Acidicapsa ligni: one gene and its partners. The protein of the gene in region 2 binds, or shares a complex with, the protein of the main gene of each other region. Links are inferred from orthologs where the notes say so. Each region holds a gene or a part of one and is shown on either strand. Other genes may lie near its edges.

The links.
Region 1: the proteins of accD (region 2) and OHL19_RS10310 are in contact, whole or in part, in a solved structure (PDB 8UXZ), measured with the Escherichia coli proteins. The link is inferred for Acidicapsa ligni from one-to-one orthologs.
Region 3: the proteins of accD (region 2) and accC are in contact, whole or in part, in a solved structure (PDB 8UXZ), measured with the Escherichia coli proteins. The link is inferred for Acidicapsa ligni from one-to-one orthologs.

The regions. Positions count from the first base shown.
Region 1 is NZ_JAGSYG010000002.1:952,706-955,977, reverse strand. Bases 1-2,868 are described here. They hold OHL19_RS10310 (acetyl-CoA carboxylase carboxyltransferase subunit alpha), read right to left. Parts: upstream 1,928-2,868; coding sequence 1,073-1,927; downstream 1-1,072. Other genes in these bases: OHL19_RS10305 (aldo/keto reductase family protein), read right to left, coding at 1,994-2,868; OHL19_RS10315 (CPBP family intramembrane glutamic endopeptidase), read right to left, coding at 1-1,029. Outside these bases: more of OHL19_RS10305, read right to left, coding at 2,869-3,028; OHL19_RS10300 (hypothetical protein), read left to right, coding at 3,120-3,272. UniProt on the Escherichia coli protein: Component of the acetyl coenzyme A carboxylase (ACC) complex. First, biotin carboxylase catalyzes the carboxylation of biotin on its carrier protein (BCCP) and then the CO(2) group is transferred by the carboxyltransferase to acetyl-CoA to form malonyl-CoA.
Region 2 is NZ_JAGSYG010000001.1:438,155-441,995, reverse strand. Bases 649-3,447 are described here. They hold accD (acetyl-CoA carboxylase, carboxyltransferase subunit beta), read right to left. Parts: upstream 2,600-3,447; coding sequence 1,697-2,599; downstream 649-1,696. Other genes in these bases: OHL19_RS01735 (S1 family peptidase), read right to left, coding at 2,727-3,447; OHL19_RS01745 (FG-GAP repeat domain-containing protein), read right to left, coding at 649-1,336. Outside these bases: more of OHL19_RS01745, read right to left, coding at 1-648; more of OHL19_RS01735, read right to left, coding at 3,448-3,841.
Region 3 is NZ_JAGSYG010000007.1:78,343-81,618, forward strand. What follows is about bases 1-2,872. They hold accC (acetyl-CoA carboxylase biotin carboxylase subunit), read right to left. Parts: upstream 2,182-2,872; coding sequence 820-2,181; downstream 1-819. Other genes in these bases: OHL19_RS20000 (thiamine phosphate synthase), read right to left, coding at 40-687; accB (acetyl-CoA carboxylase biotin carboxyl carrier protein), read right to left, coding at 2,189-2,716; OHL19_RS20015 (DUF1330 domain-containing protein), read right to left, coding at 2,781-2,872. In the rest of the region: more of OHL19_RS20015, read right to left, coding at 2,873-3,077; OHL19_RS20020 (M24 family metallopeptidase), read right to left, coding at 3,098-3,276. UniProt on the Escherichia coli protein: This protein is a component of the acetyl coenzyme A carboxylase complex; first, biotin carboxylase catalyzes the carboxylation of the carrier protein and then the transcarboxylase transfers the carboxyl group to form malonyl-CoA.

The DNA of each region.
Region 1 (3,272 bases), on a different replicon or contig from region 2:
GGGATTGAACGGATTGGCGGGCCTGTCCAAGTCGGACGCAACCGGCAGCGGTGGCGGGGTTGCAGGGAGAATCTGCACCAGAGGCTTGACTTCCGGCACTTCAGGACGGGTGGCCGTCTCATGCTGGCGCTTGGCGGCAGCGTCCAGATCGACGGGCATTCCAGCCGGTTTGAGCACAGGCGCGTTATAGATGAAACTCAGATCGCTGGTCGCCCTGTATACAAAAAACAGCGCCAGCAGCAGCACGACAAAAGCCAGCCATGTGCCTTCCAGGCCAAAATCTCCGCCGGTCAGCGCGAGCGGTCCCATGGGATATCCCTGCACGACGGAAGAGTGATTGCCGATACCGTTCACCGGCAAACCGAAAAGCAGCGCGCGCGAAGCGACCCATCCGAAGCTCAATCCCCAGGGAAGCCAAAGCGCTCGCGTCCTCAGATAGGCCATTGCCAGCAGCAGTCCCAGGACTATATTCACGGCCATACTGGCGTGGCTTGCGTTGGGCAGCCAGGCCAGCAAAATGCCATAGAGAACGGACATCAGCAGCACTGCCGGGAGTTCTCCAATAGCATCAATCGCGCGCTGGAATGGATAACCGCGAAATGCAATCTCAATGGCCAGTGTAGCCAGCGCAAAAAAAGCCGCATCGGCGATAAGCCATCGGAAGGAAACCAGCGTGAAAGAAAAGTGCAGCGCGATTCCGCCGAAGAAGACCATGGGCAGCACGCAGAGCACGGCAATCGCCCATCCAATCGCCAGCCCCATACCCGCTTCACCCAGCCACCCGGAACGACGCGGCAAACCCTGCAGACTGATGGGATGCAGTTGACGGTCTAGAGAAAAACCTATGCCCGCATAGCCCAGCAACAACAAAAACGCGAACATGGCCTGCTCGGCCAACGGAAGCCAATCCTCAGAAACCAGCCCCTGCGCGCCATGATGCGCCAGTATTCTCGCCAGAAAGAAGTAGATCGCTGCCAGCACAACTCTGCTTGCGGCTTTAAACGGATTTGAAGTTTGCGGCGCGGTCACCAGGCAACTCCAGTTCCTACAAAGAAAACGGCAGGGGACATGGTTACCCCTCCGTGTAGAACTGGGCGATGTTGCGGAACTTGGTCTTTCGCTCTGCGAGGCGCTGCTCTGTCGAAAGCGCGTTCAGTTGCTCCAGGTGATAAAGCAGGCAGGAGTCGAGCAACGCAGCAGCGGCTTCATGATCGTCATGTGCGCCGATAGGCGGTTCGGGAACGATGTCATCCACGCAGCCCAGCTCTTTTACTTCCTGCGCGGTGATGCGCATCGCCTCGGCGGCACGCTCTTTATGGGCGGCATCGCGCCACATGATAGCTGCGCAGGCCTCGGGAGTGATCACAAAATAAAGCGCGTTTTCGAGAATCAGCACCCGGTCGGTGACTGCCAGTGCCAGAGCGCCGCCTGAGCCGCCCTCACCGGAGATGATGGCAATCGTCGGCACTTTGAGCTTGGCCATCTCCAGCAAATTGCGGGCGATCGCTTCTGCCTGACCGCGCTCCTCCGCACCTAGACCTGGAAACGCGCCGGGCAGATCGATAAATGTGATGACCGGACGATTGAATTTTTCGGCAATCTTCATCGCACGCAACGCCTTGCGGTAGCCCTCGGGATTGGGCATGCCAAAGTTGCGCCTTACGCGCTCCTTGGTGGTGCCACCCTTGCGGTTGCCGATGACCAGAACCTCCTGGCCGTGAAAGCGCGCCATGCCACAGGCGATTGCTTCGTCGTCGCCGTAGGCACGATCACCGTGTATCTCGCTGAAATCGGTAAAAAGCCGTTCGATGAAGTCCATAGGATAGGGGCGCTTGGGATGGCGCGCACGCTCAACCTTGATCCACGCCGGCGATATAGCCTGCGCCTGATTTGCACTGCCAGAAGTACCTTGGGACGTATCGCTCATGTAGGGTAACAAATACCTGCGGGTTTAAACGCCAACCCGATCCTTAACGATTCTACGGTTTGCAGCTCAATGCGACAAATAGCGGCCAAGCCACCGCTTCCAGGCGGGCTTGGGTGGAACAGGATGGAAGAGCACCACGGGGTTAAGAATCGCGTCAATCCGCCCCAGCGCCTCCGTCGATAATGGGATGCCGCTGCCGGCTGCATTGGCTGCCAGTTGCTCGGGCCGGGAGGCTCCCACGATGGCCGATGACACCTCCGGACGGCGCAATACCCACGCCAAAGCCATTTGAGTCATGGTGAGGCCCAGATCGGCGGCGATTGGGTTCAGTTGTTCAACCGCAGCCAGTAAAAAATCACTGCGAAAGCGACGGCCCAGCGTTTCCATGGTGAAGTTGGTGTCGGGGCTGGCGGCGCGGCTGCCTTCCGGCGGGGGCTGCCCCGGCTTGTACTTGCCGGTGAGAACTCCCTGGGCCAGCGGCGAGAAGACGATATTGCCGATCCCATGTTCGCGGCAGGCGGGGAAGACCTGCGCCTCAGGCTTGCGCACCAGCATGGAGTATTGAGGCTGGCTCGAAGACATCGGCGTCCAGCCATGCGCTTTGGTTGAATCGGCAGCGGCAAGGATCTTTTCAACCGGCCATTCGCTGAGACCAATCGACCTTACTTTGCCGGACTTCACAGCGCGGTCGAGAGCTTCGAGCGTTTCATCGAGCGGCGTCTCTTTGTCGTAACGATGGCACTGGTAGAGGTCGATGTAATCCACACCCAGCCGGGCGAGAGACCGGTCAAGCTGCTTGACAATTTGCGGCGCGGAAAGCCCTTTATCCGGCTCGGGAGGCACGGGGTTGAAGACCTTGGTTGCAATCAGGTATTGATCGCGGCTTCGGCCGGAGCTGCGCAGGGCCTCGCCCAAGACTCTCTCTGCCTCACCCGCAGCATACATATTGGCTGTGTCAAAGAGAGTGATGCCAAGATCGAGCGCAGCGTGCACACAGCGGACGGCTGCCTCGCGCTCAACCGCCTGGCCGAAGGTAAGCCAGGTGCCGAGGCTGATCTCCGAGACGGTGAGCGGACCATTGCCGAGACGGCGATATTGCACAGACCCTCCAATAAAGATGCGCAATTACCAAAAGAGCATCACTTTTTCTATTCTTGCATTCCTGATTCACAAAGAGCATCATAAAACTGATATGAGCACAGTAACTCAAACCGGACCACTCACCAGGAGCAAGAAGCGCATTGCTCAAGGCGGTCGCAAGAAGGATAAAGTTCATCGCACCACGGTTACACTCTCCGCGGACGCAGCCCAGATCGTCGAGCGATTCAAAACCGCGACTGGAACC
Region 2 (3,841 bases):
TCTTGCCGTCGTGGTTGAAGTCCGCGACGACTGGTTCGATGGGGCCGTCACCGACGGAGAGCTTGACTTGAGGAGTCAGTGTGCCGTTACCTGGGTCAAGAAGCACGCTGACGGTGTTTTCCGCTTCGTTGGCGACAACTATGTCAGGAAATCCATCGCTGTTCAGGTCGCCTGCGGCCTCCAGAACAGGACCGTTACCTACACGAAAATATTTAGGATTCTCAAATCCGCCATCGCCTCGCCCTATTAATACTGTGACGTTGTTGTTGGGGCGGCTGGTAGAGATCAGGTCAGGGTGACCGTCCTTATTGAGGTCGGCGATGATGACCTGGGTTGTGCCGGTGGATGCGACAACGTTTCTCTGAGGTTCAAAGGTTCCATCTCCATTGCCCATGAAAACGCTAATGGAAGGGCCGAAGTAATTGCTTATGACAACGTCGAGTTTGCCATCGCCGTCGAGGTCCGCTATCGCGACGGCATCGGGAAAGCCTCCGGTAGGATATTCCTTCTGCGATCCGAAACGACCATTGCCCTGGCCGAGCAAAATGCTCATGGAGTTACTACCGGCATTTGTGGTAACAACGTCGAGTTTGCCGTCATGGTCGAAGTCACCAAGAGCTATACCGCCGGGGCCTTTGCCGACTGAGAAGTGTCCTGCGCTGGTAAAGATATCCGAACGTGAAACCGGCCGTTGTTGCTGCTGGTCTTGCTGTTTGCGGGCTTCTCCCTGTGGGGCATTGCAGCTATGAATAACGGAGGCAATGGCCGGATCGTGCAGGTTGATGCGCACTGCGGCGTTGCCGCCGTTGGTACCGAAGCCGACCAGGAGTGTACCGGAAGACTTCGCGAGCTTGATCGGCACACTGAAACCGACGTTATGGTTATCCACGTAAGGGACGGTCATGCCCTGGACTGGATCCTGATCGAAGCTATAGCGGAGGGGAACCTTGCTGAAGCCTGCGGTATTGGTTTCAATTCCGGGCTGATCCGGGCCACCGAATGGATCGGCAATATCGGGCGTCTTGTTGTGGGTAGGGCCTACAGAGAGACGACCAACAGAGACTCCTGAAAGAGTGATTGTGAAGCCAATAACGGTTTCTACCGACCCCAGAAACATACCCAGAAGACCCAAATTTGAATCCTGCGTACAAACGAGACTGACTTTGACCCGTCCGGCACCACCCGCCAGACTATTGAAAGAAGAATCCGCTCCTGGGGCTCCATTGAAGGGATCGGGAGTAGTGTGAAACCCGGAGACAGAAGTGACTTGCTGGGCAACAGCGGTTGAAGCGAATTGGAGATTTGCGATGATCGCTGCAACACAGATCCGCCGCAAGCAGAGATGCCAGGATATCGGAATAACCACTATGATCCTCTCAATTCAATAAATCGACAGCGATCTGCCGAACAAGACGGGGATTGTTACATATGATACCGGCGATAAATGACGCTTCAATGAAGAAGCGGCTGAGATATCTGTAGTGGAAGATTACTAAAGGGTATTCACCGAAGGCGCTTCAAAGGTGGTCATAGCCTTACGGGAATCAGGCGTGAATATATTCCCTGCGATAGCGAAACGGGGCGAGTGCGAAGTAAGGTGAACGCTTCCCAAGCCTTATCTACCCGGGACGACCAAGTCCACAAGTAGCGTGGGATTTGTTTGACTTGCCTGGAATGGCAATCATTTCGATAAGGCTTATTTGGTGGTCATGAAGTCGAGGGCGCGGATCAGGTAGGGTTTCAGTTCGCCACGGGGGACTACGGCGTCGAGGAAGCCGTGTTCGAGCAGGAATTCGCTGCGCTGGAAGCCTTCGGGGAGTTTCTGGCGGATGGTTTGCTCGATGACTCTTGGGCCTGCGAAGCCGATCAGAGCGCCGGGCTCTGCGATGTTCAGATCGCCGAGCATGGCGAAGCTTGCCGTGATGCCGCCGGTGGTGGGGTCGGTCAGGAGGCAGATGTAGGGGATGGCTGCTTCATCGAGCTGGGCGAGGCCGGTGGCGATCTTGGCGAGCTGCATCAGGCTTACAACGCCCTCCATCATGCGCGCGCCGCCGCTGGCGCTGACGATGATGAGTGGATGACGGGTGGCGAGGGAGCGGTCGATGGCTCGGGCGATGGTTTCGCCGACGACTGCGCCCATGCTGCCGCCAATGAAGGTGTACTCCATTGCGCTGAGGACTACGTCGTGGGGGCCGAGTTTGCCGAGTGCAGTGAGGATGGCGTCGTCAAGGCCGGTTTGTTTCTGGGCGGCAGCGAGACGCTGTTTGTAGGGCTTGATGTCGGTGAAGTTGAGTGGATCGGTGGAGCGCAGGCCGCCGTCGACGAGGGTGTAGCCGGGGTCGAGGAGGAGCTCAATGCGCTGACGGGCGCCGATCTTGAAGTGATAGCCGCACTTGGGGCAGACGTTGGTGTTGGCCTCGAGCTCGGCCTTGAAGAGGATGGTGCGGCAACTGGGGCACTTGATCCAGAGGCCCTCGGTTTTGACGCGGGTGGGCTCACCGTCGTCGGAGACTGGGGCAAATGTGGATTCCGCGCCGAAGTCGGAATTGGGATCGCCGTTGGGCTCGATATTCGCGTCTGCTCGTTTGAACCAGGACATAACGACTCATTGTAAATGGAGCGGTTGATGGCTGGCATTGAAGCGGCTGTCTTTTGCGTTTGGGAAACGTTGGGCTGAGTGCAAGGGTGCAGCGCAAGGATTCAGTTCCGGAGGTCTGTTCAGGAGTTCAGTGGTGCGGTACGAGTGGTTTGAGGGAAATGGTGATGGCGTCGAGTTTGAGGGGCTGGCCGAAGTTTGGGTTGCGCATGGAGGACTGCCAGTAGGTATTGTTGGAGTCTTTTAACATGCCCTGGGCGCTGCTGCCGGTGAGCGAGAGTATGCCGAGCGTCATATCGGAATCTCCCTGGCGATCTGTCTCCGCGAAACGAACGAGCAGCGTGGGCTGGCCGCGGACGCCGTACTTTGAGGGGGCTGGGCAGGAGGTAATGTGCATGAAGATTTTGGCGGTAGGCCAGGTGGGCGGGAATGAGAGAACGTCTTCGAAGCAATCGGCTGCTCGGCCTTCGATGGAGTAGTGGTGGAGATGCGGGAGAGCGCCGAGGGTGGTTTCGCAGCCGTCATCACAGGGGCTTGAGGCTTGATCGCCCTTCTGGTTACTTCGCGGTCTTGTGGGATTGCCTGGAGTAATCACTGGAGGCGGTATGACTACGGCTCCTGCTTTGGGAACCTTGTATTCCAAGGCTTCGAGTACTTGCAGGGCTGAGTCGATTTTGTCGGCGACGGCATAGCTTCCTTCGCCATTCAGGGCGGTGTGCATGCCGATGATTTCCTGGTAGTCGTCGAATATGGGTCCGCCAGAGAATCCTTCGCCTACGGAGACGTTGGAGTACTCAAACTTTTGGGGATCGCCGTCGTGATTGAGGCGAGTGATGTTGTTGGGGACGATGACCCAGTCGCCGTTCACGCTGTAGATGTGCTGGGTGGGCAGGAGGGTGTTGTTTGCGGCGAAGTTGAAGGTGGGGATATCCTCTGGGATCTTGAATGTGGGCGAGGCGTCTACTTCGAGAACGGCGAGATCGAGCGCTGTGCTGTGTTTGGGCAGCTTGCGGGCGGGAATGGGTTTGGTCTGGTCGGAGTAGAAGAGGACGGAGACGGATTTAGCATCCTGCACGACGTGGAGTGCGGTGAGGATGAAGATGGATTGGGGTGAAGACGAGATCACGATGCCTGTGCCGACTTCTTTGGCGTCCTTGACGGCGAGAACGCGGACGACGCCGAGCTTCAGGTGCTCGATACGCTGCTGCATTGCCTGCTGATATTGCACGACCTGCGGGGGCATGC
Region 3 (3,276 bases), on a different replicon or contig from region 2:
TCGTCCGTACAAGGCAACATCTAATTCTAAACAATAGATTTATCTCAGAATCGCCATCCACCGCAAAAACTCCTTTGCGGGGTCATCATTCCGAAACAAAGCAGCCGCTACAGCGACAGCATCCGCTCCCGCCTCCAGAATTGCAGGGGCGGTGTCCAGCGTAATTCCCGCCGCAGCCACCAGAACGGGTTCCGACCCGGAAAACTCACGAAATCGCCGCACTCCCTCGATTCCGATCGTCGGCGCCGAAGTCTGCTTTGTCGTAGTGGTAAATACCGGCCCGAACGATACATAGTTCGCTCCCTCAGCCACCGCCGCCCTCGCCCCGGACTCACCGCTTGCCGACGTGCCCGCCGACGTCCCTACGATACGCTGCGGACCAAGCAGAAGCCGTGCATCGGCTATGGGAATGTCCCCTGCATCCACATGAGTTCCATCGAAACCTGCCGCCAGTGTTATATCCACGCGATCGTCCAGGATCAGCTTCGTCTCAGGCATTGCTGCCCGTAACACCCGCGCATCTGCGAGTACTTCTGCGTCTGTCCCGTTCTTGTTGCGATACTCCAGCAAGCGGACCTCGGCACCAGCGAGCGAGCGACCTAACCTATCCAGAAATACGGCTCTATCTACGAAAGGAATTATAGAAGAATCAAGAATGGGATAAACCTTAGGCAACCAATCACGCATGCCTCAAGATTACATCGCTCGGCCCGGGAGATGTTTCAGTCGCAAAGAAAATCGGCCCCTCATGGAGGAACCGACTCAAGAACAAGATCAAGAAGCAAAGATCAGGAAACAAAAATGGGGAAACAGGGCATACTAGCTGCTCGGAGCAACCCGATTCGCCAGGAACCGCTCCATAAACTTCGTATCAAACTTCCCTGCCCTGAAATCCGGATCCTGGAAAATCTCTCGATGCAGTGGAATCGAAGTATCAATTCCCTCCACCACAAACATTCCCAGCGCTCGTTCCATCTTCTGCATTGCCTCTTCGCGATCCTTGCCATGCACAATCAGCTTGGCAATCAGCGAGTCGTAGTATGGAGGCACAACGCCCTCAGCATACTGCGCTGTATCCACGCGAACACCATTTCCGCCCGGCAGATTGAAGACTGTAATCTTCCCCGCGGATGGCGTGAACTTGATCGGATGCTCCGCATTGATACGGCACTCAATCGCATGGCCGCGCATTTCGATCTTCGCAGGCAAGATCTCATCCAACCGCTCACCTGCGGCAATCCGTAACTGAGCCTTCACCAGATCAACGCCCGTGATCGCTTCCGTCACCGGATGTTCCACCTGGATACGCGTATTCATCTCGATGAAGTAGATCGAGCCATCCTCGTCCATCAGAAACTCGATCGTACCTGCGTTCTGATAGCCGATATCTTTCAAGCAACGCTTCAAGGTCGCCGTCAGCTCCGCGCGAATCTTCGGAGTTATCTGTAAACTCGGCGCTTCTTCAATCAGCTTCTGATGCCGCCGTTGAATCGAGCACTCGCGCTCAAATAACACTTCGACATTGCCATGCTCATCCGCCAATATCTGGAACTCGATATGCCGCGGCGTCTCGATGAACTTCTCCATGTACATCTCGCCGTTGCCAAATGCATTGGCAGCCTCGCTTGACGCAGCATGATAAAGATTGGGCAACTCCTCAGCCGAACGAACGATACGCATACCGCGTCCACCGCCGCCTGCCTTGGCCTTTAGAATAACGGGATAACCTACCTTCGCCGCCCATGCAAGAGCATCATCCGCATCGGCAACAACACCGTCTGAACCCGGCAAAATCGGCACCCTGGCGGCCTTCATCGCCTGACGTGCTTTTTCCTTCTCGCCCATCAATCGCGTAACTTCCGGCGGAGGTCCGATGAACTTGATATTTGAAGCTCGGCAAACTTCGGCAAAGTTTGCATTTTCGCTCAGCAGACCGTACCCAGGATGAATTGCATCCACATTGGCAATTTCGGCCGCAGAGATCACCGCAGGCACATTGAGATAGCTGTCGCCAGGCCTGGGCGGGCCAATGCAGATAGCTTCATCGGCAAAACGTACGTGCAACGAATTACGATCTGCCTCGCTGTAAACAGCAACGGTACGAATGCCCATCTCTTTGCAGGCACTGATCACGCGCAGCGCAATTTCGCCACGATTAGCAATTAGAACTTTACGAAGCATGGGCAACTTACGATATCCGAATAGCAAAAAGTGGTTGGCCGTACTCAACCGGCTGGCCGTTATTAACAAGACGCTTCACTATCTCACCTGTCGCGTCGCATTCAATCTCGTTCATCAGTTTCATCGCTTCTACAATGCAGATCACCTGGCCCTTTTCGACCCTGTCTCCATTGGAAACAAACGCCGACGAACCTGGCGACGGCGACTCGTAAAAAGTCCCAACGATGGGAGACTTCAAGATGTGCAGATTCTCTTCTTCAGCAGCAGGAGTCGCGGGCGAAGCAGCCGCATGGACATGCCCCACAGAGTCAACCGGCGCAGCGTAACTCACGCCTGCAGGAGCAGCCTGCGAGCCCAGCAAGCGCGCCAACGTCGCCATATCCACACCCTGCGCCGGCACAACAGGAGCTACAACCGCCGAAGCGAATTTCAATCTCACCTTGAAATCGCCACGATCCAGGTCAAACTCGGCGATCTCGTTTTCCTTCAGAAAAGCGATGAGCTCTTTCAGCTCTTCAATTTCGTCTTGTTTCATACTTGGCTCTTGCTCTCCAGATCTTTACTGCTTCAGCAAAAATTGCGCCTGACTTAAACGGCTATCATTTAGCCGGACTGCCCTCAGTGAGAATAAAACGGTAGTCCCCACCCTGAAAACGAGATTCACACGCGGCCTGATAAACCGGGCTGTGATACCAGGTCTTCGCCTCTTCGTAGCTGGCGAACTCAAGGATGATGATATCTTCTGTCGCAGCCCCCTCCAGAACCTCGTGCCGCCCGTGAATGGCGCGCACCGTAACTGGAAACTCCTCAAACGTTGGAGCGGAGAGCTTCTTGTATTCTTCCAGCTTAGCTGTGTCCCGCGTCTTTTCGCGCGTGATTACGATATAAGCAGACATTCCGTTCTCCTTGAAATTCCCTACAGTTCGATCAGCGCCTTTGGAGACGGTGTCAGCACCTGCCCGCCCGTCCTCGTCACCGCTACCATATCCTCAATACGAACGCCAAACTCACCTGCAAAATACGCACCAGGCTCAATCGTAATTACCATGCCCGATGCCAGCTTTGTCTTCTGCCCCGCACCAATCCTCGGGGCCT